4 regions of the Bacillus sp. BSL6 genome follow, and region 2 is predicted to be linked to each of the others. Evidence: riboswitches for the same ligand, from Rfam matches in the RefSeq annotation. Region 2 holds a riboswitch; each other region holds the start of a gene.

What was found. A riboswitch is a leader RNA that binds a small molecule or an ion and turns the genes downstream of it on or off. The one in region 2 is predicted to bind lysine.
Region 1: linked by a shared signal. The riboswitch ahead of RCJ96_RS16585 (amino acid permease) and the one ahead of RCJ96_RS11135 (aspartate kinase) in region 2 are both predicted to bind lysine.
Region 3: linked by a shared signal. The riboswitch ahead of lysA (diaminopimelate decarboxylase) and the one ahead of RCJ96_RS11135 (aspartate kinase) in region 2 are both predicted to bind lysine.
Region 4: linked by a shared signal. The riboswitch ahead of RCJ96_RS10470 (amino acid permease) and the one ahead of RCJ96_RS11135 (aspartate kinase) in region 2 are both predicted to bind lysine.

What each region holds. Positions count from the first base shown of each region.
Region 1 covers NZ_JAVGCW010000004.1:464,786-472,266, forward strand. Annotated here, with positions in the region: gene RCJ96_RS16570 (VOC family protein) at 1-34, opposite strand, end outside; gene RCJ96_RS16575 (sulfite exporter TauE/SafE family protein) at 241-1,143, shown strand; gene RCJ96_RS16580 (GNAT family N-acetyltransferase) at 1,164-1,625, opposite strand; lysine riboswitch at 1,948-2,140, shown strand; gene RCJ96_RS16585 (amino acid permease) at 2,253-3,719, shown strand; gene RCJ96_RS16590 (iron-sulfur cluster biosynthesis family protein) at 3,833-4,138, shown strand; gene RCJ96_RS16595 (DNA alkylation repair protein) at 4,172-4,942, shown strand; gene RCJ96_RS16600 (MerR family transcriptional regulator) at 5,112-5,879, opposite strand; gene RCJ96_RS16605 (class I SAM-dependent methyltransferase) at 6,222-6,983, shown strand; gene RCJ96_RS16610 (antitoxin VbhA family protein) at 7,068-7,253, opposite strand; gene RCJ96_RS16615 (hypothetical protein) at 7,284-7,481, opposite strand, start outside.
Region 2 covers NZ_JAVGCW010000003.1:10,469-17,949, reverse strand. Annotated here, with positions in the region: gene RCJ96_RS11160 (N-acetylmuramoyl-L-alanine amidase) at 1-669, opposite strand, end outside; gene RCJ96_RS11155 (8-oxo-dGTP diphosphatase) at 840-1,325, shown strand; gene RCJ96_RS11150 (YndJ family protein) at 1,355-2,980, opposite strand; gene RCJ96_RS11145 (DUF4166 domain-containing protein) at 2,986-3,591, opposite strand; gene RCJ96_RS11140 (DoxX-like family protein) at 3,595-4,503, opposite strand; lysine riboswitch at 4,695-4,881, shown strand; gene RCJ96_RS11135 (aspartate kinase) at 5,081-6,310, shown strand; gene RCJ96_RS11130 (VOC family protein) at 6,660-7,115, shown strand; partial or broken gene RCJ96_RS11125 (helix-turn-helix domain-containing protein) at 7,323-7,481, opposite strand, start outside.
Region 3 covers NZ_JAVGCW010000002.1:301,584-309,064, reverse strand. Annotated here, with positions in the region: gene RCJ96_RS07755 (NAD(P)-dependent oxidoreductase) at 1-566, shown strand, start outside; gene pssA (CDP-diacylglycerol--serine O-phosphatidyltransferase) at 599-1,300, opposite strand; gene RCJ96_RS07745 (LTA synthase family protein) at 1,595-3,481, opposite strand; gene RCJ96_RS07740 (DUF3888 domain-containing protein) at 3,736-4,131, shown strand; lysine riboswitch at 4,221-4,402, shown strand; gene lysA (diaminopimelate decarboxylase) at 4,583-5,899, shown strand; SAM riboswitch class I at 6,017-6,125, shown strand; gene RCJ96_RS07730 (YezD family protein) at 6,198-6,341, shown strand; gene cysH (phosphoadenylyl-sulfate reductase) at 6,428-7,132, shown strand; gene sat (sulfate adenylyltransferase) at 7,171-7,481, shown strand, end outside.
Region 4 covers NZ_JAVGCW010000002.1:820,351-827,831, reverse strand. Annotated here, with positions in the region: gene RCJ96_RS10475 (ABC transporter permease) at 1-439, opposite strand, end outside; gene RCJ96_RS10470 (amino acid permease) at 501-1,925, opposite strand; lysine riboswitch at 2,073-2,256, opposite strand; gene racE (glutamate racemase) at 2,457-3,287, shown strand; partial or broken gene RCJ96_RS10460 (DUF3626 domain-containing protein) at 3,377-3,694, shown strand; gene gapN (NADP-dependent glyceraldehyde-3-phosphate dehydrogenase) at 3,774-5,213, opposite strand; gene RCJ96_RS10450 (ABC transporter transmembrane domain-containing protein) at 5,803-7,481, shown strand, end outside.

The sequences.
Region 1 (7,481 bases), on a different contig from region 2:
TCACTGCGTGTACGAGATGATCAAATCGTAACATGTCTTTCTCCCCTTTCTCTCCATCCTTTTATTGTATATTTTATTTTTCTTTCATTCAATTCAAAAAACTTTAAAACCTAGTTGATTTATACGATTAATATGTATTATAATGAAACAAATTTCAATATTGCTGATTGGAAAAACCAAAGGCACTTTTCTCACACGGGAAAAGTGCCTTTTTCATTTACTATTACAGGGGGATTATTTATGCAGAAATTAATTGTCTTTGCTATTATTGGATTTTTCGCTCAATTAATCGATGGAGCGCTTGGAATGGCGTACGGGGTAACGTCTACCTCACTTTTACTAATGTTTGGTATCGCACCAGCGGTCGCTTCCGCATCTGTTCATTTAGCTGAAGTTGTTACAACCGCCGCTTCTGGTGCATCTCACCTCAAATTTGGGAACGTTGATAAATACACCGTTTCCAGGCTTACATTACCAGGAGCAATTGGTGCATTTGTTGGGGCATGTTTTTTAAGTAATTTACCTGGCGATGTCATTAAACCGTACATTTCCTTATTTTTATTTACTTTAGGAGTTTATATTTTATTACGATTCATTATTCAAAAACAGATTGTTACTTCAAATAAACGTATGTCAGCTAAACAACTTGTGCCGCTTGGCTTATTCGCTGGATTCGTTGATTCAACTGGTGGCGGTGGCTGGGGACCGATTACGACACCTGTTCTTCTAGCAAGAGGAAATGAAGCGAGAAAAGTTATTGGATCTGTAGATACGAGTGAATTTCCTGTTTCATTAGCTGCAACAATTGGCTTCTTCATCTCACTTGGCTGGGAACAAGTAAGCTGGGTTTGGGTATTTGCGTTAATGCTTGGTGGTATTGTCGCAGCTCCAATTGCTGCATGGCTAGTACGCATCGTACCATCTCATTTACTTGGCGTATTAGTTGGTGGTCTTATTATCTTTACGAATATACGTACACTACTTACTACTTTTAAAGTAGATCCAACTATTATCTCACTTTCTTACGTCGCAGTTGGTCTTGTCGTTATTATTTCTATTTTCATTGCTGTTCGTAATCATTCCAATCGTTCTAACACATCAACAGCCCAATATCCGAATGATCAAAAACAGATGCTACCTTAATTACTAAAAAACCGCTCAACTTACTTCGAGCGGTTTTTTTCTATTTTCCAATTCATCATTGTTTCTGTCGAATCTACTCTTTTCATATGTAACTTCTCTAACACACGAATCGAACCATAATTATCAAGGAGCGTCTCTGCAATAATCGTTTCTACCTCTCCTGTCTGAAAAGCCCAATCTATTAGTTCTCGTACAGCTTCTGTCGCATACCCTTTATTCCAATATTTCTCAATAAATCCGTAACCAACTTCTACTATATGTTCCTCATTTGGCTTCCCTTTAAACCCTATATCTCCTAGAACGATGTCATCTTCTTTTCGAATGACATACCACGCGCCCCAAGGTAATACATCCTTATTGTGTTTTACATTTTCTACATGCCCTACAATATGTGGGCCACTATTATATCCTTGCTCGTTAGCAACGTGAATACTCTCTTCTGTACACGGCACTATATAGAGCCTTTCTGTTTCTAATTTCATTTTGATTTCCCCTTTTTTGCTTACACGTTACTCTAATTATATCAAAAAATATGACCTGATTATGAATGTCGAATTATATTTTCTGAATTTTCTTTTAATTTTTGAAGGGTTTTTCAATATTTTTTGCGAAACATTTGTATAACAATTTTTTCTTTGCTTATTGTTACATAATAGTAGGTTCGGGTGGAGTTTTGCAAGCGTTTCCTATACAATAACCGATATTTTTTGATTTTTTCCTACAAAATATCTTGCAATATATTCAGAAACTCATTACAATTGCCATATATTAAAAATCTTAGCAATATATAAATCCTCATCAATCCGATGAGGTAGAGGTTGCGACTTTTAAGAGTAAAACGGACGAGATACAGAGAATGTCTAAGACTCCGTTTGAAAGGAAAAGTTGCCGAAGTTTATATTTCTTCTCTGGAAATATGAGCTGGGGCTGTCTCCGAAAGGAACAGAACTGTCACGTTTACAAAATTACCGTGTAAACGTGGGGTGCTATCTTAACGGAAGGGTATGATGGGGTGGTTATTTGTGAAACGTTCCGCCAAATTCCTTTGGCGGTTTTTTGTATTTTTCTCCCCCGCTCCTTCCTATCTTACAAGAAAAGGAGTGTTGAACATGAATAGCGCAACGAATCAAGCTACCTCTAAAACAGAAGCTACAAAAGGAAAAGGTGAATTAAGACGCGGTCTAAAATCAAGGCACCTTACGATGATTTCTCTCGGCGGTACAATTGGTACCGGACTATTTCTTGCCAGCGGTGGTGTCATCCATTCAGCTGGACCTGGCGGTGCATTAATTGCATACGCCGCAATTGGAATTATGGTTTACTTTTTAATGACAAGCTTAGCTGAACTCGCAGCTTACATGCCTGTTACTGGATCTTTTAGCACGTACGCAACAAAATTTGTTGATCCATCACTTGGTTTTGCCCTTGGATGGAACTATTGGTATAACTGGGCAATTACGATTGCTGCTGAACTAGCGGCTGTAACATTAATTATGAAATTTTGGTTTCCAGATACTCCTTCCCTCATTTGGAGCGGATTATGTTTAGCTATTATTTTCCTTTTAAACTACTTATCTGTTAAAGGATTTGGTGAATCTGAATATTGGTTCGCACTTATTAAAGTAGCTACAATTATTATCTTTTTAATTGTCGGGTTTATGATGATTTTCGGAATTATGGGCGGCGAAACTGTTGGCTTCAAAAACTTCACTGTTGCAGATGCACCATTTAATGGCGGCATCATGGCAATTATCGGTGTATTTATGGCAGCTGGCTTCTCATTCCAAGGTACTGAATTATTAGGTGTAGCTGCTGGTGAAACATCTGATCCAGAGCGTAATATTCCGAAAGCAATTCGTTCGATCTTTTGGCGTATTCTTTTATTCTATATCCTTGCGATTCTCGTTATCGGTTTATTAATTCCTTATACAACTGAAAGCCTTGCTGCAAGTGATGTAACAGTAAGTCCATTTACACTTATTTTTGAAAAAGCGGGCGTTGCCTTTGCTGCTTCTGTTATGAACGCTGTTATTTTAACAGCAGTACTGTCTGCTGGTAACTCTGGTATGTATGCTTCAACTCGTATGCTTTGGGATTTAGCTCGCCAAGGGAAAGCACCGAAGTTTCTTGGTAAATTAGATAGCCGCGGCGTACCTGTTAACGCATTAATCGTAACATCGATTGTCGGTAGTATCGCTTTCATTGCTTCTTTATTCGGTGACGGTGTTGTATACATTTGGTTATTAAATGCATCAGGAATGTCTGGTTTTATCGCTTGGGTCGGCATTGCAATTAGTCATTATCGTTTCCGTAAAGCATATATCGCACAAGGAAAAGATTTAAATGACTTACCTTATAGAGCAAAATGGTTCCCATTCGGACCAATCTTCGCATTTGCACTTTGCGTCATCGTAATTTTAGGTCAAAACTACGGCGCATTTATGGGCGAATCAATCGATTGGAACGGCGTACTCGTTTCTTACATCGGTTTACCACTCTTCTTAGTACTTTGGTTAGGATACAAATTTACGAAAAAAACAAAAGTCATTCCACTTGATAAATGTGAACTAAAATAAAGTGAAACGAGCAAACAAATTTGTTTGCTCGTTTTTTATTGCAAACCTCTTTGCTTCCCTATTGCCCCTGTTTTTGCAATAATAAAGGAAATATAAATAAAGGTTGGGATACAATGAACATTCGCATTACTGATGAAGCAATAGCAGCTATACATAGATTAGAACGTGAAGATAAAAAAATCATTCGCATTAGAGGGACAATGACAAACTCTTGTAGTATTTTCGTTGATGTCGATTTAATTTGGGATACATATGTTGCAAATGATGTTGTATATGAAGATGCAGACCTTATCTTGCAAATGGATTCATTTACGAAAGACTACACTGGTGATACGGTGAAGCTTGATTATAAAACGACAGGTTTTAGTATTACGACTCCGAGTGAGACTTTAGTTTATGGATTGTCGATTAAAAAATAAAACTTGTTTTCAACTGACCACTGAGGTGAAAAAATGGGTAAATATGTTCCGCTAAAATTTTTATTTAACGAAGAATTAGCAGAAAAAATGGCTGATTCTATTTATAAACACGATCCTACTTTCTCTAAAAGAAACTTTGTGTCTTCCGTAACATGTAAAGTTGAAAATTTAGAGTTAAAGCAGCGTATTGAAGTATTGGCAGATGAATTACACAATGCTTTACAAAAAGATTTTAATGAAGCAATACATATATTACTGAAAACATTAGGACCAGAAAATACAACAGAAGTAGGCACATTTACAAACGGATATATGTACATGCCTATTGCAAAATACGTTGAAAAATATGGGCTTAACGATTTTGAAACCTCATTCAACGCCATGTATGAAATAACGAAAAGGAATACTGCTGAATATGCCATTCGGCCTTTTCTTCAAACATACCATGAAGACACACTAAACATATTACAAAAGTGGATTCATGATGAAAACAGTCACATTAGAAGATTAGTTTCTGAAGGTACGAGACCTAGACTTCCTTGGGCTAAAAAAATAGGAGCTCTGAAAGGTGACTTTCAGTACAATTTACAGCTTCTTGAGCCTTTAATGAATGACCCTTCTAAATATGTTCAAAAATCTGTAGCCAATCATATTAACGATATTACGAAAGAAGATAAAGAACTCGTTTTTCAATGGTTGCAGCAATTACGTGATAAACAGCATCCAGTTAATCCTTGGATTATAAAACATGGGTTACGAACGGTGATTAAAAATGGTACTTTACCAAAAGATTTTTGTTTTTGAGTATTTTAAACAAAAACGCGTATGCTTCAAAAATAAAGCATACGCATTTCTTTCTTTTAAATACAGCAATAACAAACGTATTTTTCCAACATTCCACTTCTTCAATGAAAGGTCTATAGCATTATTTCGATAAAGCTAAACCACCTACCATTGCTCATAAAATCTATCCCTATTCCATTTCTACTTGCTTCATATAATATTCCATCGCTTCATTAAGCCATTTTTGTTCATCTTCTGTGAAAGGCGAAGGTATCATATTTTCAAGTTCTTGCATATCCAGTTCTTCCACACTAGTATTAGCTAATTTTTGTATCAAATCTTCACTAAGAAATGAAAAAGACTCTTCTATATATTCCTTTACCATCTCTTGTACTTTCAAATCCTCGACTGGTTTACCATATAATTGCTTAACCTTTTTAGACAATTGAATAAACGTTTGATCCAAAGCAATTTTATCTTCTTCTCGTTTCTTTGATAATTCTTCCACGATATTCGTTAACTCATGACGTTTCATCCATTCTTTATGTGTATGTTCTGTATTCATACCGTAAATAAGACTAAATAATACTGTACTATCTATTTCACATTCCTCTTCGACTAACTTCATTAGTCTTTTCATTGCTTGCATTGATTGCTCAATTTGTTCTTTTTCTCTTTCTAACACTTGCAAATGGAGAGACAAACTTTCATTCAAATCAACACCAAAACTTGATTCGTGTAACAAATTAGCGACTTTATCTAGACTATAGCCTAGAAATTTTAAACTCAGAATTTTTTGTAAGGTTATAATATCTTGATACTTGTAAATGCGGTGCCCTGAAGAAGGATTCTTTTCTGGTTGTAACAATCCAATTTCATCATAGTAATGCAAAGTAGGAATTGGTATGCCCGTTTTTTTCGAGAATTCTCCAATAGAAAACTTTTTATCCGTATTCATGTAAATCCCCCTATTAAAAATATAAATTCATTATAAAACCTAAAGTAACTAGAGGTTCAAGAGGATAATTCAAGAAAATTCAAAAATGTTAAAATTCATGTAATCAATACGTATTGCACTATTTCATTTAATGGCCCAATTATTGAAGAGCATAACCTTCCCTCACAAATTCAAAGGACTTTCACTTACTTATCCCGAATATATAAATAACCATTCTTACAAGGAGCGAATTTATATGAATCTATTCGAACACGAAACGTAAAACCGTTCCCCTTTCATAAGAGGTCCTCCTTTTTTCTTTTCTCACCATATCATTTACTTACAAAATAGGAGGATACAATTATGAAACGTGATCCATTATTTTTAACTTTATTAGAAAGTGCTAATACAAATTTTAGCGGTTGGGATTTTTCTTTTATTTCAGAAACGGGTCGAATGAAGAGCGATCCTTTATCGTGGTCATATGGCAGTACAGCTTTCCAGCTTATGCAACGTGCTAAATCAATGCTCGATATGGGTACTGGCGGCGGAGAGTTTTTATCTATGTTACAACCGTTCCCACCAACTATTTATGCGACTGAAGGTTATGCACCAAACTTGCCAATTGCTCGGAAGAAATTAGAACCTTTAGGGGTTACAGTTGTGGCAGTAATTGATGATACTGCTTTACCATTTCAAGATGAACAGTTTGATTTCATTATGAATCAACATGAATCCTATTCTGCTTCTGAGGTAAATAGAATACTTTCTCCTAATGGAATATTTCTTACACAACAAGTTGGTGGTCTCGATTGTGCGGAACTAAATGAGCAGTTTAACGCACCGCTAAATAACGAATTTGCAAGTTGGTCTCTTGAAACAGCATGTAGTGAGTTAAAGGAAAATGGATTTACTATTTTAGAAGCAAAAGAAGAGTTTCCTTTCCAACGCTTTTACGACATTGGCGCTATTGTCTATTATTTAAAAGCAATTCCGTGGCAAATCCCTAATTTTACTGTCGAAAGGTATTATGAGGAATTATATCGTATACATAAAGTCATCTTACAAAAAGGGTATTTTGATGTGACGCAACATCGTTTTCTGATTAAGGCGATTCGCAGTTAATCATGGAGCATATGAAAAAGAGATGGATCTACCATCTCTTTTTCCCCGTTTATTTTTAAAAATTTTGTGGTGGTCTCTAGATTGTTAAGTACGTCCACGTCTTGCAATCACATCAGCTAATGTAATAAGTTGCTCGTGCGTTATCTTTCCGGATACCTTTTCTTTTATAATTTTTTCCATTTCCTTTGTAACAGTCATGCCTTCTATTTCCAGACTCGCTTTGGCTGCCTCGAAAGCTTTATTTAGTTCTTCCTCGTTTTTGAATGTCATAATTTGAGTTACTCCCTTCAAATCATTTTTTTACTCTTTTAATACAAGAAAAGTAATATCATCCCATTTCCTCTCTAATTGTAAAGTAGTCTTTTCAATACTTCCTCCTGTTAACAAATCATATCCTTCAATCTCAGCTACCAATTGTTTCGTTTTACTCTTTGGATTCATATCTTTGTATAAGATGTATAACTTATTACCATGTACTTGTATATCCGAAATCCCTTT
Region 2 (7,481 bases):
GTCTGTTCCTCCATGGCCCGGATCAATAATAATTACCTGTTCTACTAAAGGGTTACCTATTTTAAGAGAATCTGACTTTGCAATAAACTTCGCTGCTTCTGCTTTCGTTACAGTTTTATTAGGTAACCACTCTGTTTTATTTACACCTTGTGAAATATCTAATTCTACTAAAATGTTGGCCTTATCTTTCCCCCAACTATCATTTAAATCTGCAAATTTTGTTTGTACTGGTTGTTTTACTTTTGCCTCTAATTTATATGCTTCAACAAGCATCGCTGCCATTGAAACTCGGTCAATTTTCCCAGTTGGATCGAATACGCCCGCTCCTTTCCCTTTAACAACGCCAGCTTTTTCTACGGCTGCGATGAATGGAGTATACCATTGGTTTTGAGAATCACCGAAAGATGGTTTAGCATTTGTATCGATTCGTAAGTTTAAGATTTTAGCCATCATTGTAGCTGCTTCTGCACGAGTGATTTCTTTTCCTGGCTCAAACATTCCTTTTTCGTTACCTGTAACTGCACCTTTCTCTACTAAATAGTAAATAGAGTCTTCCGCCCAATGTTTAGCTGGGACATCTGGAAATTTTTTCGTTTGCGCGAAACTACTAGATGAATAAGATAATATACTAGCTGCAATTACTCCTGCTGCGATTATTCTATTTTTCATAGAATATATTCCCCTCTCAAGTACGATGTATTTATGTAACAGACTAATTATAGTTCTGAAAATTAGTAATAGTCAATTGAAAATTGTATAATTTTGTATTATTATTGTATTTTTTGTCATACATAACTATAGTTAAAAACTATAAGATTTTATTAAGAGGAGAGATTCATATGAGCAACAATTGGAAAGATATAGAGCACCGTATGTATACAATGTGTATGATTCAGCGGAATAACAAAGTATTGTTAATACAGCGCCCCAATCACCTTGGCTTCCCTGGTTACATCGCTCCCGGCGGAAAAGTAGATTTTCCAGAAAGTATCGTTCAAGCTACTAAACGGGAAGTAAAAGAAGAAACTGGATTACTTGTTTCAACTTTAACCTTTAAGGGATTAGATGAATACGTAAATCCGAAAGAAAATGTTCGTTATATGGTATTTAACTATTGGACAGATTCATTTGAAGGTGAACTCCTTTCGAATCCTCCTGAAGGTAAATTATTATGGGTACCAATCGATACAGCACTAAATCTTCCTATGCAAGATTGGTTTAAAGAAAGATTTCCATTATTTTTTGAAAAAGGTACGTTTGAAATTCAACGTGTTTGGGACAAAGACTTAGATAAACAAGTCGCTATGACAATTACCCATACGTAAAAAAAGCTTGGAATCTCTCCAAGCTTTTCTTACTTCTCCTCTATTTTCTTAATCTCATAATCAATTTCTAAAAACTTAACTCCAAATATCCACATTTTATGGTTAGCTTCTAACATTTGATTGGTGCCCTCTTTAATAATAAACGTCTCAGCTAACGGTAAACGGATTGTAAAGAAACGAGTATGTATATAGATCCCCTCATCTCCCTTACCATTTCTTCTCAGCTTACTAGTAATAATTAAATTATTATTATCATTACGTAATTTTAAAACCCCCGTCATATTCGAATATGGTAGAGGCAATGCGATATTCATATATGTCTCATTCTTATACGTATGTTTTGAGTAAAGAGCTACAAAAATAGATGCTCCTGCTTCATTTTTCCTTAACCAAGCTCTTACACTCTCCCTTCCATCCTTCTCATCCATTATCCCTATGATAGAGCCGTGCATCGTTTCCCACTTGCCGCCCATTCCTAAATGTATTTGTCCTACACGCTTACTCATTTTCTCATAGCAAAATGCAAACGGGCGGAACCAGCGAGTCCATTTAATATGCGATTGTAATTCATACTCTGTTGTATTTTCATAAAAACGAATAATACTTACAGGAATCTTGGCCCTATCAAATATCCCACTATGGAAATCATTCATTTTATCAACTAAACCTTTGTATTCCTTGCTATCTATTACATTTCTGTTATGTAAAAATGCTTCACCAACTGTCGCCTCTCCTCTTAATCTGCTCATTGGTTTCCCGTAATATTTATAGTTCGGAACACTCTTTTCAATCATCCAGCCGACAAATGCCGGCAACGCTACTCCAATTCCATTAACAACACCGTGAATCCAAACCATTTGAGCAATTGTAATCGTCATTACATGTTTCAAATTCCCATACGAATATATAAGTGAAAACATAATTGTTACCATGAGCGTACTAGACGATATGATTAGGAGGATTTTTGCACTGATAGCATTAAATTTCGCCCGCCAAACATAAATTCCATACCCATAAATCGCACATAAATATAGGAACACTGCAAAAAATTCAAATACCCTTGAGTACGTAATTCCAATCGCAACTGTCATCGGTGAAATGACTATAATAAACATAATTGCATCATATACTTTACTGCTCTTTTCTCTCTTCCGCCCTATTAAACCAGCTGATAATGGCAATAGAAATGCAGAGTAATGAAAATGTGCAGCGGTAAGCAAAATGATGTCAGAACTAAAGTGCATAATGGAGAGTTTTGCTACAGAAGCAAAAAACCAAAAACCACCTAAAAACAAATAAATAAACGCACTATCGATAGCTGTCTCTTCTAACGGTGTCCATCCTCTTTCTAGTAATCTATTTATACCAAATAACGCAACGATCCCCGTATATACAAACCAAATTATCGCAAAGATATATTGATTTGTTACGAAAGCTAACATTGCACAAATCGCTGCTATCGGATATAAAAACGATACGGATTTATAAAATAATACATACGATCCATTTCGTGCTCTTTTATCAATAATACAAAAAGACATCGGTATACATAACAAAATAGATAATAAAATAATTGCTTCAACTGGGTTTACATTTGACCACTCACATATTAGAAAAATAATATAACAAGCAAGCCCAACTATTATATTTTTCATATCATTTATTTCCTCTCCACAAATGTTCCCTTATATGAAAATAGCGAACCAATTAACGGATTTTGTACTTGAACATGAATTCGAAAACATTGTAATTCGTCATCATAACTTTCAACAATGTTTGCCTCTCCGTATAAAAATTTCGGTAAAGAGATTTTTCTTCCAAACATGTAAAACCATTGTTTCTTTGAAGAGATATGCATTGCCCCTAACTCATCAATATAAAAATCCAATGTAGAGACGAGTAAATGTGGTTCACCAAAATAATCTACAATTTCATTTCCATCGAATTTCATTACCGCATTAAAATATCTTTTCTTATTACGAAAGTAAAAAGTACGATTCCACCGCACAAGTTCATTTCCATGTTCATCTCGCTCAGCAGTATTATGTATTGTAAATGGCACTTTCTTCCCACGCTCAGGGAAAAACATTCGAAACTTCGATGCAATTTTTAATATCAATTTTACGAAAAAAGAACCTCCGTAAATTTCATCCATCTTTCCTTCTCCAGTAAAGCTATTTTCTTCTGTAATCTCATAGCGTTTCTGTAATTTTGGATGAAGTTTGTTATAAGAATCCCCTAATAGTCTTTCATACATATTAGCCATACATTATCCCTTTCTCTTCCTCTTGCAATTTTTTGCACTTGGTAAATCAAAACTATTTATATAACCGACAATCGATACCCCCATTAGTAAAACGTTTAATGTAATTGGATTAAACGGCTCTGTAAAGCTTACGATATTCGTAAATCCTGCCACTATCGTTAAAGCTATTAACATAAAAATATGTAGTATAAATAATTTTTGTTTTGGAACTGGAAATAGCCATATGATACCAAAAATAATTTCTAACATCCCTATTACTTTAAGAATTGCAATACTATTTCCAGTTGAACCAATAATCGCAGAAAGCATCTTCATCTCTTCTGGATGACTGAAAATTATTTTTGGGAAGATCCCTTGATACATCCATACAAATGCAAATAAAAAACATACGAGCCAATATGTCATTGTTCTTCTAATTAGCAACCTAGGATGAAGCCCCTTTTCTAACCATAATTTTAAAGCATCAAAACTCCAAGCAGTTGCCCAGCCTAATAACGGCCGAAACATATAGAAATCTATTACATTCCCTATACGACCAAACCTCGTATCATAATCATATTGCGTCTCAAAATGAATGTGTTCTTTACGGGGTGTATACTTCCAATAACCACGCCCTATTTGAATAAGAGATAATGTATTATCCGTCCAAAATTTCAAAGAAGAAATCCGTTCTCCTGTTTCTTTTCTTATCTCACCTATCGATTCCCCCTCCCCAGCTATTTCAAGTCCAAATCCAATTTTTGTTTTATATGAAAACTTCTGTGGTTCTCCTTCTTTTTTCTCTACATACAAAATTTCAGTAAAGCGAGCATCCCATTCTGTATGTATATGTGGTTCTTGCGTGTATTTCCATAATTTCTCCATTGTTGTGTTCATTTCTGCCGAAACATAAATAGGCTTTTTCCCCTTCATTCCTCCACCTCCAATGCACTATAATTTTAATGTACATGTAATAAATTTATTTTGCTACATTTTTCACAAACTTTCTAACAAAAAGAAAGAATTTTTAAAATATATACAAAACACTTGATTCCTCGAAAAATATAAATTATTATAAAACAAATGTTACCAACAACTTCATAAATCAAACACTCTCGCCTAAAACGTGAGATAGAGGTTGCGATACTTATGAGTATTCTAATGGAGACACAGAGATGTCTATGAAATTAGATGAAAGGAAGTATTGCCGAAATCGATATATTTCTCTGTATGTATCGATTGGGGCTGTTTTCGAATAGAAACAGAACTGTCATATGTACAGACGTGTACATATGAAGAGCTATCTACAAAAAAGAGATATCATTTTTATGGTATTCCTTTTTTGGCGGTTTTTTTATTAGCTCCGTTTTCTGTTTCCCTTTTCCTGTAACAGCACCATCCTCACTTATTTGAGATGGTGTTTTTTGTTTTTCTCTGGTAACTACAGGAATATTGGGATTTATATATGTCCTAATCTATTCTTAAAAATGGATGAAAGAAGGAATTCGTAATGGAAACGATTGTACAAAAATTTGGTGGCACTTCTGTCGGAAGCGTTGAACGCATTCAACATGTAGCAAATTTAATTATTGAAGAATATGAAAGAGGACATAGTATCGTCACTGTCGTTTCGGCAATGGGAAAAAGTACAGATGAACTTGTCGCACTCGCTAACGCGATTACAGAAAATCCGAGTAAACGCGAAATGGATATGCTTCTATCAACAGGAGAGCAAGTGACTATTTCATTATTAACGATGGCACTACAAGCAAAAGGTTATAACGCAATTTCATTAACAGGATGGCAAGCTGGTATTACGACAGAATCTGTACATAATAGTGCACGGATTACTGACATTCATACAGATCGAATTCAATCTTATCTTGCTGAAGGTACGATTGTTATCGTAGCTGGCTTCCAAGGCGTTAGTGAAAACCATGAAATTACAACGCTTGGACGCGGTGGTTCTGATACAACTGCTGTTGCATTAGCTGCTGCACTGAAAGCTAAAAAATGTGATATTTACACAGATGTGACAGGCGTATATACGACGGATCCACGAGTTGTAAAAGATGCTTATAAATTAGATGAAATTTCTTATGACGAAATGTTAGAACTTGCAAACCTCGGTGCTGGTGTATTACACCCGCGTGCTGTTGAGTTTGCTAAAAATCATAATGTCATTTTAGAAGTTCGCTCAAGTATGGAACAAGAAAATGGAACAATTGTAAAAGGAGAATGTAACATGGAACAACAATCAATCGTTAAAGGTATTGCATTTGAAGATAATATTACACGCATCACAGTGAAAGGATTGGAACAAGGCTCGCTTTCAACAGTTTTCTCTACATTAGCAGCGGCACATATTAATGTAGATATCATCATTCAAAGTATTACAAATGAAGGAACTGTTCATCTCTCCTTCTCCATCCATTCTAATGATTTAAGAGAAACATTAGAAGTATTGGAACAAAATCAAGAGGCACTTCACTATGAATCAGTAGAATATGAAAATCATTTAGCAAAAGTATCAATTGTAGGATCTGGTATGGTCTCTAATCCAGGTGTTGCTGCGAATATGTTCACTACTTTAAAAGAAGAAGATATTCATATTAAAATGGTAAGTACATCAGAAATTAAAGTGTCTGTCGTTATTGACCGCCTTCATTTAGTAACAGGTGTCGAGGCGCTGCATCAATCATTTATGGCGAAAATTGAGCCTTTAGTGCAGATGAGCTAATTTCTACTAGTAAAACTTAAAACAAATTATATGAATCTACTTCCTTCCTATATAAATAGAAAGCTATTTGCATATAGAGTAATAAGAAATGTATTTATCATTTAAATAATACACTTCATTCTATACAACGATCGGGCCCTTTAAGAGCATACAGCGTAGAAACATTTTTCGGGGAAATCGCGGTATTGTTTGTTAACAAGATACTATATGACATACTTAAAAACAGCTTGTCACATTTTCCTATACTGTGACAAGCTATTTTTTGTTTGAAAGGAATTTGTAACTTTTTAATAGTATAATTAAGAAGATGATTAGATAATACACTTTTACATATAAGGAGATAAAGACAATGTCAAAAAATAAATTACTCAGAATGGACAATGTTAGCATCGTTGTAGAATCCCTTGATCATACAATCTCTTTCTTCGAGGAGATTGGGTTAAAACTCGAAGGGCGTGCCACTGTAGAGGGTGAATGGGCCGGTCGCGTAACTGGACTCGGTTCGCAGTGCGTAGAGATTGCTATGATGGTAACTCCAGATGGCCATAGCCGAATTGAACTTTCGCGATTTCTTACCCCGCCTGCTATAGCAGATCACCGGGCAGCTCCTGTCAACGCCCTCGGTTATTTGCGCGTCATGTTCACCGTTGAAGACATTGACGAAATGGTATCTAGGCTTACTACTAAGCATGGTGCTCAGCTCGTTGGCGAAGTAGTTCAATACGAGAACTCTTACCGTCTCTGCTACATTCGTGGAACTGAAGGCATTTTAATCGGTTTAGCGGAAGAACTCGGTAATAAATAAGTAATTTTTTATAAGAAGTCTTTACTAAAGTAAAAATATTTGAAAGAACTTTACACTTAATAAAACTTAGATTTTGAACCCCGCCCTAGCTTTAGAACGGGGTTATACTTGTTTGAGCTTTTTAACATACTATTAACATCCTAAAATTATTATAAAACAATTTAGTTTCTTGTTATACTCTTTCCTAGGAAATATAACTTACTCTTCTCACTTTTTGTCATATATATCTTTTCTTTTAAAAAACGATCTGAACTCATTCAAAATAACTTTCTTCACATCCGAATAAAAAACCATCATGAATAGTGCAATTACTAATACAACCACCTGTATTTTTTCATAATCAATGAACGCACTCATAATTAGTAA
Region 3 (7,481 bases), on a different contig from region 2:
TTTTCTTAGGCCGCGAAGTACATGGTAAGACAATTGGAATTATCGGCCTTGGAGAAATCGGAAAGGCAGTTGCAAAGCGTGCGAAAGCGTTTGGAATGAATGTTTTATATACAGGACCAAATCGAAAGCCTGAAGCTGAAAGTGAACTGGAAGCAACATATGTAACATTGGAAGAATTATTACAAACAGCAGACTTTATTACAATTAACTGTGCGTATAATCCGAAATTGCACCATATGATTGATGAAGAACAGTTTAAAATGATGAAGAAAACAGCGTATATTATAAATGCTTCACGTGGACCAATTATGCATGAAGCGGCACTTGCTCATGCTTTAAAAACAAATGAAATTGAAGGGGCAGCTCTTGACGTGTTTGAATTTGAGCCGAAAATTACTGAAGAGCTAAAAGGATTAAAGAATGTGGTACTTGCTCCTCACGTAGGAAATGCAACATTCGAAACGCGTGATGCGATGGCTGAAATGGCGGTAAGAAATATTTTAGCTGTATTAAATGGCGAAGAAGCTATAACGCCTGTCAATCAAAAAGTATTCGTTACAAAATAAAAAGAAACCTTCCGGAATCGGAAGGTTTCTTTTTATTTTTCTTTATTTGCTCTTTTTGATGGTCTTTGTCTAAGGAATTGAGATAGCATGTACAAAATATATAGTGGAATAGCAATGAATAAGAAAACAGAAAAATTACCGAACCCTGTTTGGTACATTGTGATAATGATGCCCACTAAAAATAGTGTAATAATGATGCTATATCGTGGAATTGGTACATCTTTTAAACTTGGGATACGAATGCGGCTCACCATTAAAAATGCGAACGTTACAAATACTGTAATAAGAACGATTTTTGGAATGGTATGTGAAAATAATGTTAAGAAAGCAACAAGCCCTCCCGCTGCTGTAATCGGTACCCCAGTGAAATATTTCATTGAAGTAGAAGATGGTGTTACATTAAATCGTGCTAAACGATATGCTCCGAAAAGAGGGAATAGCCCCGCTATGTATAGTCCGATGATTCCATAATTAGAGAAAGATGTGTAATACATGAGAACAGCAGGTGCTGCACCAAATGTTACGACATCCGCAAGCGAGTCAAGCTCTTTTCCCATTTGTGAATCAACACGTAATAAACGAGCAACACGCCCATCAAGACTATCTAACATCATCCCGATAAGTACTAAAATAGCAGCTGATTTATAATATCCTAAAGATGCATAGCCGATTGACAAGAATCCACTATATAAATTTCCGAGCGTAAATAAGTTTGGAATAGCTGCTCTATACAAAATCTGATCCCTTGCTTTCTGTAATAAATTCTTAATTAGTGTATGAAAGTTTACTTATTTTATCATACCATAAATTTCTTCTTCACACGAAAGAAATTCCCAATTTGTGAAAGATTTCATATCAGAATGATTTGAAAAATAAGTGAAAAAAGAAGGGGCTGTCTCATAAGCCTCTTTCGAAGTAAGATCACATGAAATTGAAAAGGCAGAAACGTTATAAAATTAACATTTCTGCCCTTCACTTTTTATTCGATTTTGGCTAAAAAGCACTTTTTGGGACAGCCTCTTCTTGTATTATTCAAAGTTCGTTATCATAGTTCCAGTTTTATACTGATTGTTAGGATCGAAACGTAACAAATCTCCATAAATGAGTTTGTCGGAAAGTTTCAATTCTGTTTTTGCTTTTTCAATATTCGGTTGACATAATGAGATGTCTGCTTCTTCACCTGTGTTTCGTTTATAGCACATGTTTTTTGTATACACATAATCTTCCGAAACGAAGCTACCATCACGCATTACCATAAGTGGATCTTCTTCTTTAATAAATAAGTCAGTTCCAAATTCAACTGATTTATTTGTTTTAATACCAAGTAAATGAAGTAGCGTTGGTTTAATATCAATTTGACCAGACACTTTAGAAATGACTTTTCCTTCTTGACCAGGTACATGAATAATGAGAGGGACGCGTTGTAATTGCATAGAATCAAATGGTGTAATAGCGTCTTTCCCAAGGAACTGAGCCATAGCTGCGTTATGGTTTTCAGAAATACCGTAATGATCTCCGTAAATGACAATAACAGAGTTGTCATACAGTCCTTCTGTTTTTAATTGTTTAATAAATTGTTTAAGAGCTTCATCCGTATAACGAACGGTTGGGAAGTAACGGTTTACAACGCCACTTTCCGAATTAAACTCATCAACATATTGATCTTCTGGATTTAGAAGAAATGGAAAATGATTTGTTAAAGTAATGAATTTTGTATAGAACGGCTGTGGTAAGGATTTTAACTTTGGAATAGATTGTTCAAAGAACTCCTTATCTTTTAATCCCCAACCGACTGACATTTGTTCTGTGCCTACGTAATCATTTAAATTAAAGTAACGATCATATCCAAGTGCAGGATACATTACATCCCGATTCCAAAACGCTTTATCATTTGAATGGAAGACAGCAGAAGAATATCCGTATTTCTTTAATTGTTCTGGTGTAGCTGTATATTCATTTGTTGCGTGAGTAAAGAATACAGAACCGCGGTCTAACGGATAAAGTGAATTTTCAACGATAAATTCAGCATCAGAAGTTTTACCTTGTCCTGTTTGATGATAAAAGTTATCGAAATAAAAACTATCTTTAATAAATTCGTTTAAAAATGGAGTAATTTCTTTTCCATTTATTTTTTTATTAATAACAAAACTTTGTGTAGATTCCATTGAAATCAAAATGACATTTTTACCTTTTGCAGATCCAAATAAGTTCTTATCAACTTGCTTATCTTTTGAGTCTGTATAGTTTTTAATTTCAGAGAACCCGTCCCCACTTGCAAATACACGTTCAGCTGAAGATTTTGATTGCAGTGTAATATCAAATAGATGATATGTGTATAAACCTAAATTTTTCACGACAGTTTGACGATCGAATGAGCGTGAGAACATTTGTGGTTTATAAATAACAGAAACAACAATTTGTAGTGCTAATAGAGCTGTTACACCGCTAAAGAAAGTTCTCTTCTCAGAGCGAGAAAGCGGCGTTTTGTCGCAAAATGATGGGAATTTACGCGAAAGAAACATTAAGATGATCGCATCTGCGAATAACAGTAATGTTTTATACGTAAAGAGTTCTTTTATACTCGTCCCTAAATCAGCCATATTATTTGTTTGAAATAATACTGGGAACGTAACGAAATCGTTATAAAACCCATAAAACATTGCATTTCCAAATAAAATGAATGACAGTATAAAACTAATTCCAACTATAATGCGATTTCGGTGTTTAGATGCAAATAATGCAAAACCGAAAAATAAAAGTAACGCAGCTAGTGGATTCATAAAAAGCATAAATTCTTCAAAGAAATTATCAATTTTAATATCAAACGCTAGCTTGTACACAATATATGTTTTTATCCATAATAAAACGACTGCAACGAGTGCGAATCGCAGTTTTGGAAACAGACGTTGTAGCATAATATACTCCTCTCCTAAAAAGCATGACGGTTCTTGTGGGCCTATTTGATTAGCGCCTCATTTTATATATACGAACAGTCCTTTATTATTATGTTTATTATACTATGAGTATCATTATACGAAAATAAAAGAGAGTTGTGGACTTTTTTATAACAATTGAGTAGAAAAAGGGCAGTAGGAGACAATAAAATGGAGTTTCTATGTATGATTATTATCGTGCGCGGAAAGAATCGTGTAACAATATGGAGGTTATAATGCGAAAATTATTATATTTTATAGTATGCAGTAGTGTTATACTTTTTGCTTCACCAAGTGTGTCGGTAGCAGAGTATGATGCACCTCTTATGGAAGATGCCCTTTATTCTGTGTTATTTCCGAAAATAAATAAAGCAATCGAAAAACAATATGGGAGCTTGAAGCCTTATCAATGCCCGAAAATTATTAGTTTAAAAAAAGTGTATAGCGGTACATATTTATTTCAAGCGAGTATTGAAGTGACTAAGTATGAACGTGTTGCAGGGAAAATTGCGCCACCATTTGAGAAGGTAACGATTACATTTAATAACGAAGAAGGTGAATGGGAAGTGACAAAGGTTTCAGTAAAGCGCTTACCAAACGATACGAAACTAAACTGTCAAAAAGCAATATAAAAAATTGTTTGACAAATAAAATGGTCCTTTGGTATTGTTAATAGCAACAATTAGATGTTTGAAAATTAAATAGACTTACCTCATCTACTCTCAAAGGTAGAGGCCGCGATAGGAAAGAGTAAGCTATGGGAGATTTAATGGAATCTGTGATCATAGGTTGAAAGGGACTATTGCCGAAATATAAGAATAACCATCTTATTCATATATTGGGACTGCATTGAATAAATGTAGTACTGTCATAAGATTTATTTTATGGAGAGCTATTTGGAGATGTTGATGCGGTTTCTTATTTTGAGGAGATAACAACTCGTTTATTTTTTCAATATATATTTTTCCTAATAAGAAACGCGTGTGAACATTGTTCCGCGCGTTTTTTGTCTATCTAAAAGCGTGCTGCAATGAATAGAAGATTGGGGTTATGAGTTTTAGAGGAAATAAGGGAGGAATTCAAATGTATTTACACGGCACAAGCCGAATTAATGGGCAAGGACACTTAGAAATTGGAGGGTGCGACACGACGCAGCTAGCAAAACAATATGGAACACCACTTTATGTATACGATGAAGAGTCAATTCGAGGAAAGTGCCGCGCGTTTCATCGTGCTTTTAAAGAAAGTGGGTTCTCTTATCAAGTAGCATATGCAAGCAAGGCGTTCTTGTGCATGGAGATGTGCCGAGTAGCTCGTGAAGAGAATATGTCATTAGATGTTGTTTCTGGAGGAGAATTATATACTGCACTACAAGCAGGATTTCCTGCATCGCGCATTCATTTTCATGGCAATAACAAAACAGATGAAGAAATTGTGATGGCTCTTCAGGCGAATATTGGTTGTTTTGTCGTAGATAACTTCTTAGAATTAGAAATTTTGCATGATTTAGCAGTGCAACATGGGAAATTTGTGAACATATTAATTCGTGTAACGCCCGGAGTAGAGGCGCATACACATGAATATATTACAACAGGTCAAGATGATTCAAAATTTGGATTTGGCGTGTCAAATGGTCAAGCGATGCAGGCAATTGAGCTTGCTTTACAAAAATCAAATTATAACGTGTTAGGAATTCATTCACATATCGGATCACAAATATTTGAAACGGCTGGCTTTGTGCGAGCGATTGAAGTTCTTCGTCAATTTTTAGAAGCAGTGAGAGAGCGAACAAATTATGTAGTAAAAGTGCTAAATGTAGGGGGAGGATTCGGAATACGCTACACAGAGTCCGATACACCATTAACTCTTGAGACGTATGTGCGAGCTGTAACAAGTGCGGTGAGAGAACAATTTACGTTATGTAATTATCCATTGCCAGAAATATGGGTTGAACCAGGCCGTAGTATTGTAGGTGATGCCGGAACGACACTTTATACAGTCGGATCTGTGAAAGACATTCCTGGTATTCGGAAATATGTATCAGTGGATGGTGGGATGACTGATAACTTAAGACCTGCTTTATATAACGCTCGTTATGAAGCGATGTTAGCGAATCGAGGGAATGATGAGAACGAGGAAGTTGTTTCGATTGCAGGGAAATGCTGTGAGAGTGGAGATATGTTAATTTGGGATATTACTTTACCGAAAGTTGCCTCTGCCGATTTACTAGCGATTTCTTGTACAGGGGCATATGGGTACTCGATGGCGAATAATTATAATCGGATTCGTAGACCAGCTGTCGTCTTCGTGAAAGGCGGTACATCACAAATTGTTGTAGAGCGCGAAACATATGAAAATATTATTGGGAACGATCGCATACGTATTAAAGAACTTGTTTAAATGAGGAAAAAGGAGTTGTTCGGATGGGCAATTCCTTTTTTGTAAAATAAAATAATTAAAATATATCGGAAAACTAGGATTGAAAAAAATCAGAATTGTGATAAAATACAAATACAAAGCTTATCAAGAGAAGCGGAGGGAACTGGCCCGGCGAAGCTCGGCAACCTGCTTATAGAAAGCAAGGTGCTAAATCCAGCAAAATGGAATCCATTTTGAAAGATAAGGTAAAATATATTACCGAACAGTCTTTTCGAAATGGGAAAGATTTTTTTTATGAATAAAAAGGGGGGCTGTTCGCGTGAGCGTACGGGAACATTTTGAGGAAGTATCTGAGAAAATTGAAGCGATGCTTGCTGATATGAAATATGGTTCAATTACAATTGTTGTGCAAGATGGAAAAGTCATTCAATTAGAGAAAAGTGAAAAAGTACGTTTAAAGTAAAAAGCGCTGACTAGAAAAACTAGAGGCGGTTTTAACCTATTTTATTAGGTTAAAACCGTCTTTTTGCTTTTACAGGGGGAAAAAACATGTTGACGTATGAAACGTGGGAAGAAAATGATATTTCATTTTCAGAAGAAGATGAAACGAAAGGCGCGCTATCAGTATTAAGTTGGGCGTATAAAGAATATGAAAATGAAATTGTATACGCATGTAGCTTCGGAGTGGAAGGGATGGTACTACTGCATCTTATTAACCAAGTAAATCCATCTGCTAAAGTTGTATTTTTGGATACAAATGTTCATTTTCAAGAAACGTATGAATTAATTCAAAAAGTACGAGAACGATTTCCTTCATTAAATATTATAGAAAAACAGCCAAAACTTACACTTGATGAACAAGCCAAATTGCATGGTAACAAGCTATGGGAAAGCAATCCTAATCTTTGTTGTAAGATTAGGAAAATTTTACCGCTAGAAGAATCATTAGCGAATGAAAAAGCGTGGATATCGGGGTTGAGGAGGGAACAATCAGAAACGCGTAAGCATACAAAGTTTATAAATCAAGATCATCGCTTTCAATCTATTAAAGTTTGTCCGCTCATTCATTGGACGTGGAAAGAGGTATGGCGATATGTATACAAGCATAGCTTGCCGTATAACCCATTACATGATATTGGATATCCAAGTATTGGGTGTGAGAAGTGTACGTTGCCTGTAGGAGAGGGTGGCGATTCAAGAGATGGTAGATGGGCTGGGAAAGTGAAAACTGAATGTGGTCTTCATTATCAATAAGATGAATCTTGAAATAAAACTAAGAGGGGATATAGAACATGAGTACAGTAAACGAATTAGTAAACCGTGTAGACGAGACATATGACGTATTACAAATTGAAAAAGAAATTGGGCTAGATAATATTGCGTTAAGTGATTTAGAACTATTAGCGACAGGGGGATATAGCCCGCTTACTGGTTTTTTAGGAAAGAAAGATTATGATTCGGTTGTAGAAACGCTTCGTTTAGCTAATGGGAGTGTTTGGAGTATACCAATTACATTACCAGTAACAGAAGAAGTAGCAGAGACGCTAAAAGTTGGAGAGGAAGTAAAACTTGTTAACGGTGGAAATGTATATGGTGTCATTCA
Region 4 (7,481 bases), on a different contig from region 2:
AAGCTTTCGTAACCATTAAAACGATAAAGATTGTACATAAGAAAGGTACAGTTAATTGTAATGATTGCATTGCAAGTGGAACGAGAATAAGGAACGTAAATAATAATGGGAAAAGCTGAATGATGTAATTATATAGAAGAGATTTTTTGAAATAAGATGTTAATTTCTCTTCTAGTGCTAGTAAATAGACAGCGTCAGGTTTTTGAATAAATGTACGGATAGGGCATCTCGTTATAATGAATGTAAGTACAATCGTGATGAGTAGTAAAGATATTCCTTTAGAAGGAGCTGCTTTTAGAAACTGAGCATAGTAGTATGCGCCAACGCATGAAATAAAGATAAAGCTATATAGTAAACCGTTAATCATACGTGCAAAGTATGTAATGATATTTTGCATATGTTGTTGGAAACGGTTGCTCCATAGTGATTCGATTGACATGTTTTTCACCTCTTTGTTCTATTATATATGTTTTTAGAAAAGAAAAAACGAGCAAATTGCGTTATGCAACTTGCCCGTTTTTCTTTTCGTTATTTTTTTTCTGATCACGATTCATTAATGGATAGAAAGCAAAGCCGATTACGAATAAACCAATTCCGAGAAGGAACGTTTTTATATCGGCTGCGCCTGTTTTAATAACCCATAGTGCGTAGCAAAGTGCAATTACTGCGACTATACCATCTGTAATTCTTGCCCGCATTTCATTTTTATACGTCTCACCAGTAGCGACTAGTTTTAACTGGAAGATTGGTGAAACGAGATATGGAATGAGATAGGCGAGTGTTGATACGGTAATAACGAATGTATAAGCTTCCGCAATTGTTCCTGATAATGTTGAGAATAAGAACACTTGCGACATAATGTTTGTTAATCGTAATGAATAAATTGGACTTCCTTTTTTGTTTGTTTTTGCGAAGAAGGAAGGGAAGAAACCTTCTTTTGCTGCTTGATACGGTACTTCTGAGCTTAATAAAATCCAGCCTAAGATGGAACCGAAGAGGGAAGTAAGAGCAAGTAATGCCATCAGTTTCCCGCCGCCGTGACCCATTGCAGCATTTAATGCATCTGCTAACGGACGTTCTGAGGCTTGTAATGTATCAACGTGAAGTACACCCATTGTTAAAATTGTAATTCCTAAGTAAATCGCAACTGTAATAAGTAATCCAGCAACTGTTGCGCGTTTTACTGTTTTTGGAGAAACAGCACGGTTTGATAAAAGAACGGCTGATTCAATTCCGATAAATGCCCAAAGCGTTGTAAGAGCAGCTAAATTTACTTGTGAAAGAAGGCCGTGTGATACACCTGATTTATCGATCATCGGCGTGTACCATTGTCCAAACTTAGAAGCTTCGAATGCAAATAACGTAACGACGATGAATAATAGGAATCCAGTTACTTTCGTTGTTGTTGCTAAGAAGTTTAGCTTTCCAGCTCCGCTTACACCGTTTGTTAATATAATATGAGTTCCCCAAAGTAAGATGGAACAAATCGTAAATGTAATTAGTTTTCCGACTTCTACGTTAAACGAACCGATTGAAAATAGTAGTCGTGTATCTTTCATAATTGGGAAGAAGAGTGATAAATATCCCGCAAATGATGTAATGATGGCAACGTTACTTGCCCAGTTTGCAACCCAATATCCCCATACCATACTGAAACCAGCCATTTTTTTCTTTTTTGGTGTTGAGAATAAAGCATATGCATGACTTTGTGGTCCTGTCGTTAAATCAGGACGACGAATTGCTAAATTACCGAAAACAAGAGCTAGCATTAAAACACCAAACCCTGTTGTTAACCAAGCTAAAGTGACACCGAGAGGGCTTGCTGTTTGTGCCAACGTACTTGGCACCATGAAAATCCCAGCGCCAACCATATTACCGACAACGAAAGCTGTGAGTACCCAAAAGCCCCATTTTTTTTGTTGCATAGAAAATACCTCCAAAGTTAGTATAACCAAGTCAAGCGAGGAGATATGTATGTCTTCCTGAGTCAGGAAGAGAAGTCCCAAACAAAACAAAAAAAGCACGTAATTTGCCGCTACATGCTTTCTATCTTATAAGAAACCCACGACATACCTCTCGATAGCTCTCCACAAACGAAACGTTTGTGACAGTTCTGCACTTATTAAGTAGCAGACCCAGCAAGCGTGCATGGTGGACACGGGCTTACTTCGGCAATCATTCCTTTCTCATTCTTTCATCAATGCCACTACATCTCCTGAAATGATACTCTTAATGATTGCAACCTCTACCTCACCGAGATACGAATGAGGATTTAAATATTAATTTAACGTATTTAAGAGTAACAAATGAATTTTTATACGTCAATGGATATAGTAATAATCAGATTATAGAGAAGAGTTTGTGATTAAAAGTAAGAGGGATTATTATGTAATATTGAATTTTCATAATATAATAAATGTTGTTGGCGCTAGATGATTGAAAAGGGGATGAAGTATATGGCTGTATGTCATAAACATTCAGTAATAGGTGTGTTAGATTCGGGAGTTGGGGGATTAACAGTTGCGAGCGAAATTATAAGACAATTGCCTAAAGAGAGCATTTATTATATTGGTGATAATGAGCGTTGTCCGTATGGGCCAAGAAGTGTAGAAGAGGTACAATCTTTCGTATTTGAAATGGTTGAGTTCCTTAAACAGTTTCCGTTAAAAGCTCTAGTTGTAGCATGTAATACTGCTGCAGTTGCTGCATTGGCTGCGTTGCAAGAAGCACTTTCTATTCCGGTTATTGGCGTTATACATCCGGGAGCGAGAGCGGCTATTAAAGTGACGAAGAAAGGGGAAATCGGAGTAATTGGAACTGTAGGTACGATAAAATCTAATATGTACGAAAAAGCATTGCATGAGCTTGATACATATTTGAAAGTGCATAGTCACGCGTGCCCGACTTTAGCTACAGTTGTAGAAAATCAATTAGAAGATACAGCATATGTAACCGAGCAAGTGAAACAAGCTTTACTGCCATTAATGAAAGAAAATATAGATACGCTAATTCTCGGATGTACGCATTATCCACTTTTAGAGTCCTATATTAAAAAGGAACTAGGGGAAGATGTAACGATTATTAGCTCTGCGGAAGAAACAGCGATAGAGTTAAGCACAATTTTACAGCATAAAGGAATTTTGTCTGACAATCTGAATCCTGAGCATCGCTTTTTTACAACAGGCTCTGCCTTATCATTTGAACATATTGCTGAGCGTTGGCTAGGATATCACATTTCTGTAGAATGTGTGGATTTACCCGTAAAGAATGCTCGCATCTGTAATTAGACTGTATGAAAGTACTTTTTGTTTAATAAATTAGGTTAGTTGCATAAGAAGGAAAAAATGCACTTTTAATTGAAAGGATTAAGGTCATTTCAATTAAGGGTACGGATGTAGGAAGAACTTTAGAAGAAATTTGCCTGAAGTATGCTATTGATTTGTATTGGCATACAGGTTTTGTACTTATGGTAGACGACGTTCCAATGGATTTTAGAGGTTCAAAAATGCCATCTTTAGCAAGACGCATTGCACGGAATCATTGTATCGATGCAAATATAATCGGTTCTGCTGTAGCGGATTTGAAACGCAATCCATTATCTTGGAGTGATCGTGGAACTTATGAAGAAGTGCTTCAGGAATTAAAATTATTATGGCATGTTTTAGTTCGATTTGGAAAACCAAATCGGAAGTAGAACGAAATACTTCGTTTTTGGGAAGTATCTATATAGAAAAGAAGCTGACCTAAAATTAGATCAGCTTCTTTATATAAGATTAAACTAAGTTTAATACAGTTACTTTTTCACGTGTCATAGACTCAAGGCTCTTACGGATACCTTGTACGCCCATACCTGAACCTTTTACACCGATGAATGGGAAGTGGTCAGGACCGCGCTCTGTGCGTCCGTTAATTTGAACAGAACCAGTTTCGATTTTGTTAGCAATTGCAAATGCTTTGTTAATGTCTTTAGTGAAGACACTTGCTTGCAGACCGAACTCTGATTTGTTAGCAATTTCAATTGCTTGCTCATCTGAAGAAACACGGATGATTGGAAGGATTGGGCCAAAAGGCTCTTCCCAAGCAACTTTCATTTCTTCAGTTACGTGGTCGATTAATGTTGGGTAAATTAAGTTACGCTCACGTTTGTTACCGATAACGATTGTAGCACCTTTTTCTACAGCGTCGTCAACTAAGCCTTGAACGAAGTCAGCAGACTTATCGTCGATTAATGGAACGATTGTGCTGTCTTGTTCTGGAGATCCAACTGATAGTTTAGCTACTTGCTCTTTTAATAAGCCAACAAGCTCGTCTGCTACGTTTTCGTGTACAAGTACACGTTTAATAGCTGTACAACGTTGACCAGAGTAAGAGAATGCACCGCTTACGATATGGTTTGCAGCATCTTGTAAGTCAGCATCTTCACGAACGATACCAGGGTCTTTACCACCAAGTTCTAATACAAGTGGAATCATTGAAGCTTTTTTCGCTAAATGTTTACCTGTGTTTGTACCACCTGTGAACGATACCATATTGATGCCTTCGTGTTCTACTAAGTAGTCACCAATTACAGAACCACGTCCTGTCGCTACGTTTACAAGACCTTTTGGAAGGCCAGCTTTATGAAGTGCTTCCACCATTTTAATACCACTAATTGCACCTTGAGTTGCTGGTTTGAAAATAACAGCGTTACCCATAATTAATGCTGGTGCAAGTTTTGCAGCAGATAAGTTTACTGGGTAGTTAAATGGTGCGATTGCTAATACAACACCAAGTGGTGCGCGTTGGATAATCGCAAGTTTTGATTTTGTACCGCCCGGGAAGCTATCGCCCATCATGCTTTCTCCGTGCATATGTAAAGCTTCTTCGATCGTATAACGAATGAAATCAGCTGTACGAACAACTTCTTTCTTCGCATCTTTATATCCTTTACCGACTTCTTTCATAATGATATCGGCAATTTCATCTTGCATATTTACGAGCTCATCAGCCCATTTATATAAATACTTTGCGCGATCTTGTAGAGAAGCTTCAGCCCATGATTTTTGAGCTTCCTTTGCAGATGCAATTGCTTCATCTACTTCTCCGCGAGTAATTGCTTGTACTTGTCCAATTACTTCGTGTAAGTATGGAGATGGAATTTCGATTGTTTCTCCTGAAGAGCTTTCTCTCCATTCTCCATTTAAATAAAATTTGTACGTATTGCTAGTTGTCATGATTAGTCCTCCTAAAATAGCAACTTGTAAGAGTGAGTATAAGGTGATTGTATGGGGTTTGATAACATTTTTCAAATGAAATATTTGTGAAAACGATTTCTTATGAAGTTTTTATTTTGTATGCCCTTTCTTACAGAACATTCCCTTCTTTCGAAATGATGGATCATATATTTTTATTCAATTTGTAAAAAAACAATTGACAGAATACTCAATAAAGTTATAAGATTATAAATGGAAAATAAATGAAGGGGGTGTGCGTAATGATTGTAATCGTAAATGTAATGGGTTTAGCTCTGTTAAATGGCAGAAAACATTTATATCATTACGCAACCCGTGCGGATATATAGGGCATTTTTGTCTTATAAAAAGCGTACGTTGCGTATATCGTAACGTACGCTTTTATGCATTTTTGTGCATATCGTCAAGCGGCGGTATGCTTTTTTTTGTTTATTTTCCATGTTACTAAATAAAACTTTGGAAGGTGGAAAAATGTGATGAGATTGTATGGGTTACGAAATGTAAATGTAATGGGTCTGGATAGCGGATAAAGAAATGAGAGATAAACGAGAACGAGAAGGGAGAGATTACATTGTTTTCAGTATTACTAAAGTTAAAGTGGTTTTTTAAGGAGCACTGGAAGAGATATAGTATCGCCATTGGAGCTCTTTTAATTGTGAATATAGTGGAAGTTATCCCCCCGAAAGTGTTAGGGGTTACGATAGATAATATAAAAACAGGAACGTTATCGAACGAAGCTATTATACAGTCTATTCTTATTTTAATAGGAGTTACAATCATTGGATATGGTCTCACTTTCGTATGGCAACATCAACTGTTTGGCGGAGCATTCGTACTAGAGAAGACGATGCGTTCTAAATTTATGGGACATTTACTTAAAATGACGCCGACGTTTTATCAAAAAAATCGTACTGGTGATTTAATGGCGAGAGCGACAAATGATTTAAAAGCAATTGCTATGACAGCTGGTTTCGGTATATTAACGCTCGTTGATTCGAGTTTATATATGCTTACGATTGTCTTTATGATGGGATTTACAATTAGTTGGGAGCTTACATTTGCGGCGCTTATACCGCTTCCAATTATGGCGTATGCGATGAATATATATGGAAAGAAATTGCATGAAAGATTTACAGTTGCGCAAGATGCGTTCGGTGATATGAATGATAAAGTACTTGAGTCAATCGCTGGTGTGCGCGTGATTCGTGCATATGTACAAGAAAATGCAGATCAAGAAAGATTTCATCAGTTAGGAGATGACGTCTACGAAAAGAATATGAAAGTAGCTAGAATTGATGCACTATTCCAACCAACTGTGAAAATGCTTGTCGGTCTTAGTTATTTAATTGGTCTAGTGTATGGCGCATATCTTGTATTCCAATCAAAGGTGACACTTGGTGAACTCGTTTCCTTTAACGTGTATTTAGGGATGATGATTTGGCCGATGTTTGCAATTGGTGAATTAATCAATGTTATGCAAAGAGGAAATGCGTCACTCGACCGTGTAAATGAAACGTTAGCGTATGAACCAGATGTAAAGGATCCGAAACATCCAAAGCTTGTACAAGAGCCGGATTATATTCAGTTTGATGATGTTACCTTTTCATATCCTTCATCAACTGAAACAAATTTAAAAAAGGTTTCGTTTACATTAAAACAAGGGGAAACGCTTGGGGTTGTTGGAAAAACAGGAAGCGGAAAAACGACGCTCGTACGTCAGCTTCTTCGCCAATATCCGCTTGGAGATGGAGATATTGCAGTCTCTGATGTGACATTAGATAAAATGACGAATGAAAATGTGCTTGGGTGGATTGGTTATGTACCGCAGGAACATATTTTATTCTCAAAAACAGCGAGGGAAAATATTTTATTCGGAAATCGAGAAGCGACTGAAGAGGAACTCGAGAAAGCGATTGAAATTGCAGCGTTTAAAAAAGACTTAGAGTTTTTACCAGAAGGGTTAGAAACGCTCGTCGGAGAGAAAGGTGTTTCTTTATCAGGAGGGCAAAAACAAAGGATTTCGATTGCGCGAGCTGTTATTCAAAATCCGGAAATATTAATTTTAGATGATTCTTTATCAGCTGTTGATGCTCGTACGGAAGCAGCGATCATTGAAAATATAAGAACAGAAAGAGGCGGAAAGACGACGATTATTACGACGCACCGTTTATCTGCCGTACAACATGCGGATTGGATTCTCGTGATGGATGAAGGAGAAGTAATAGAAGAAGGTACGCATGATCAGCTTAT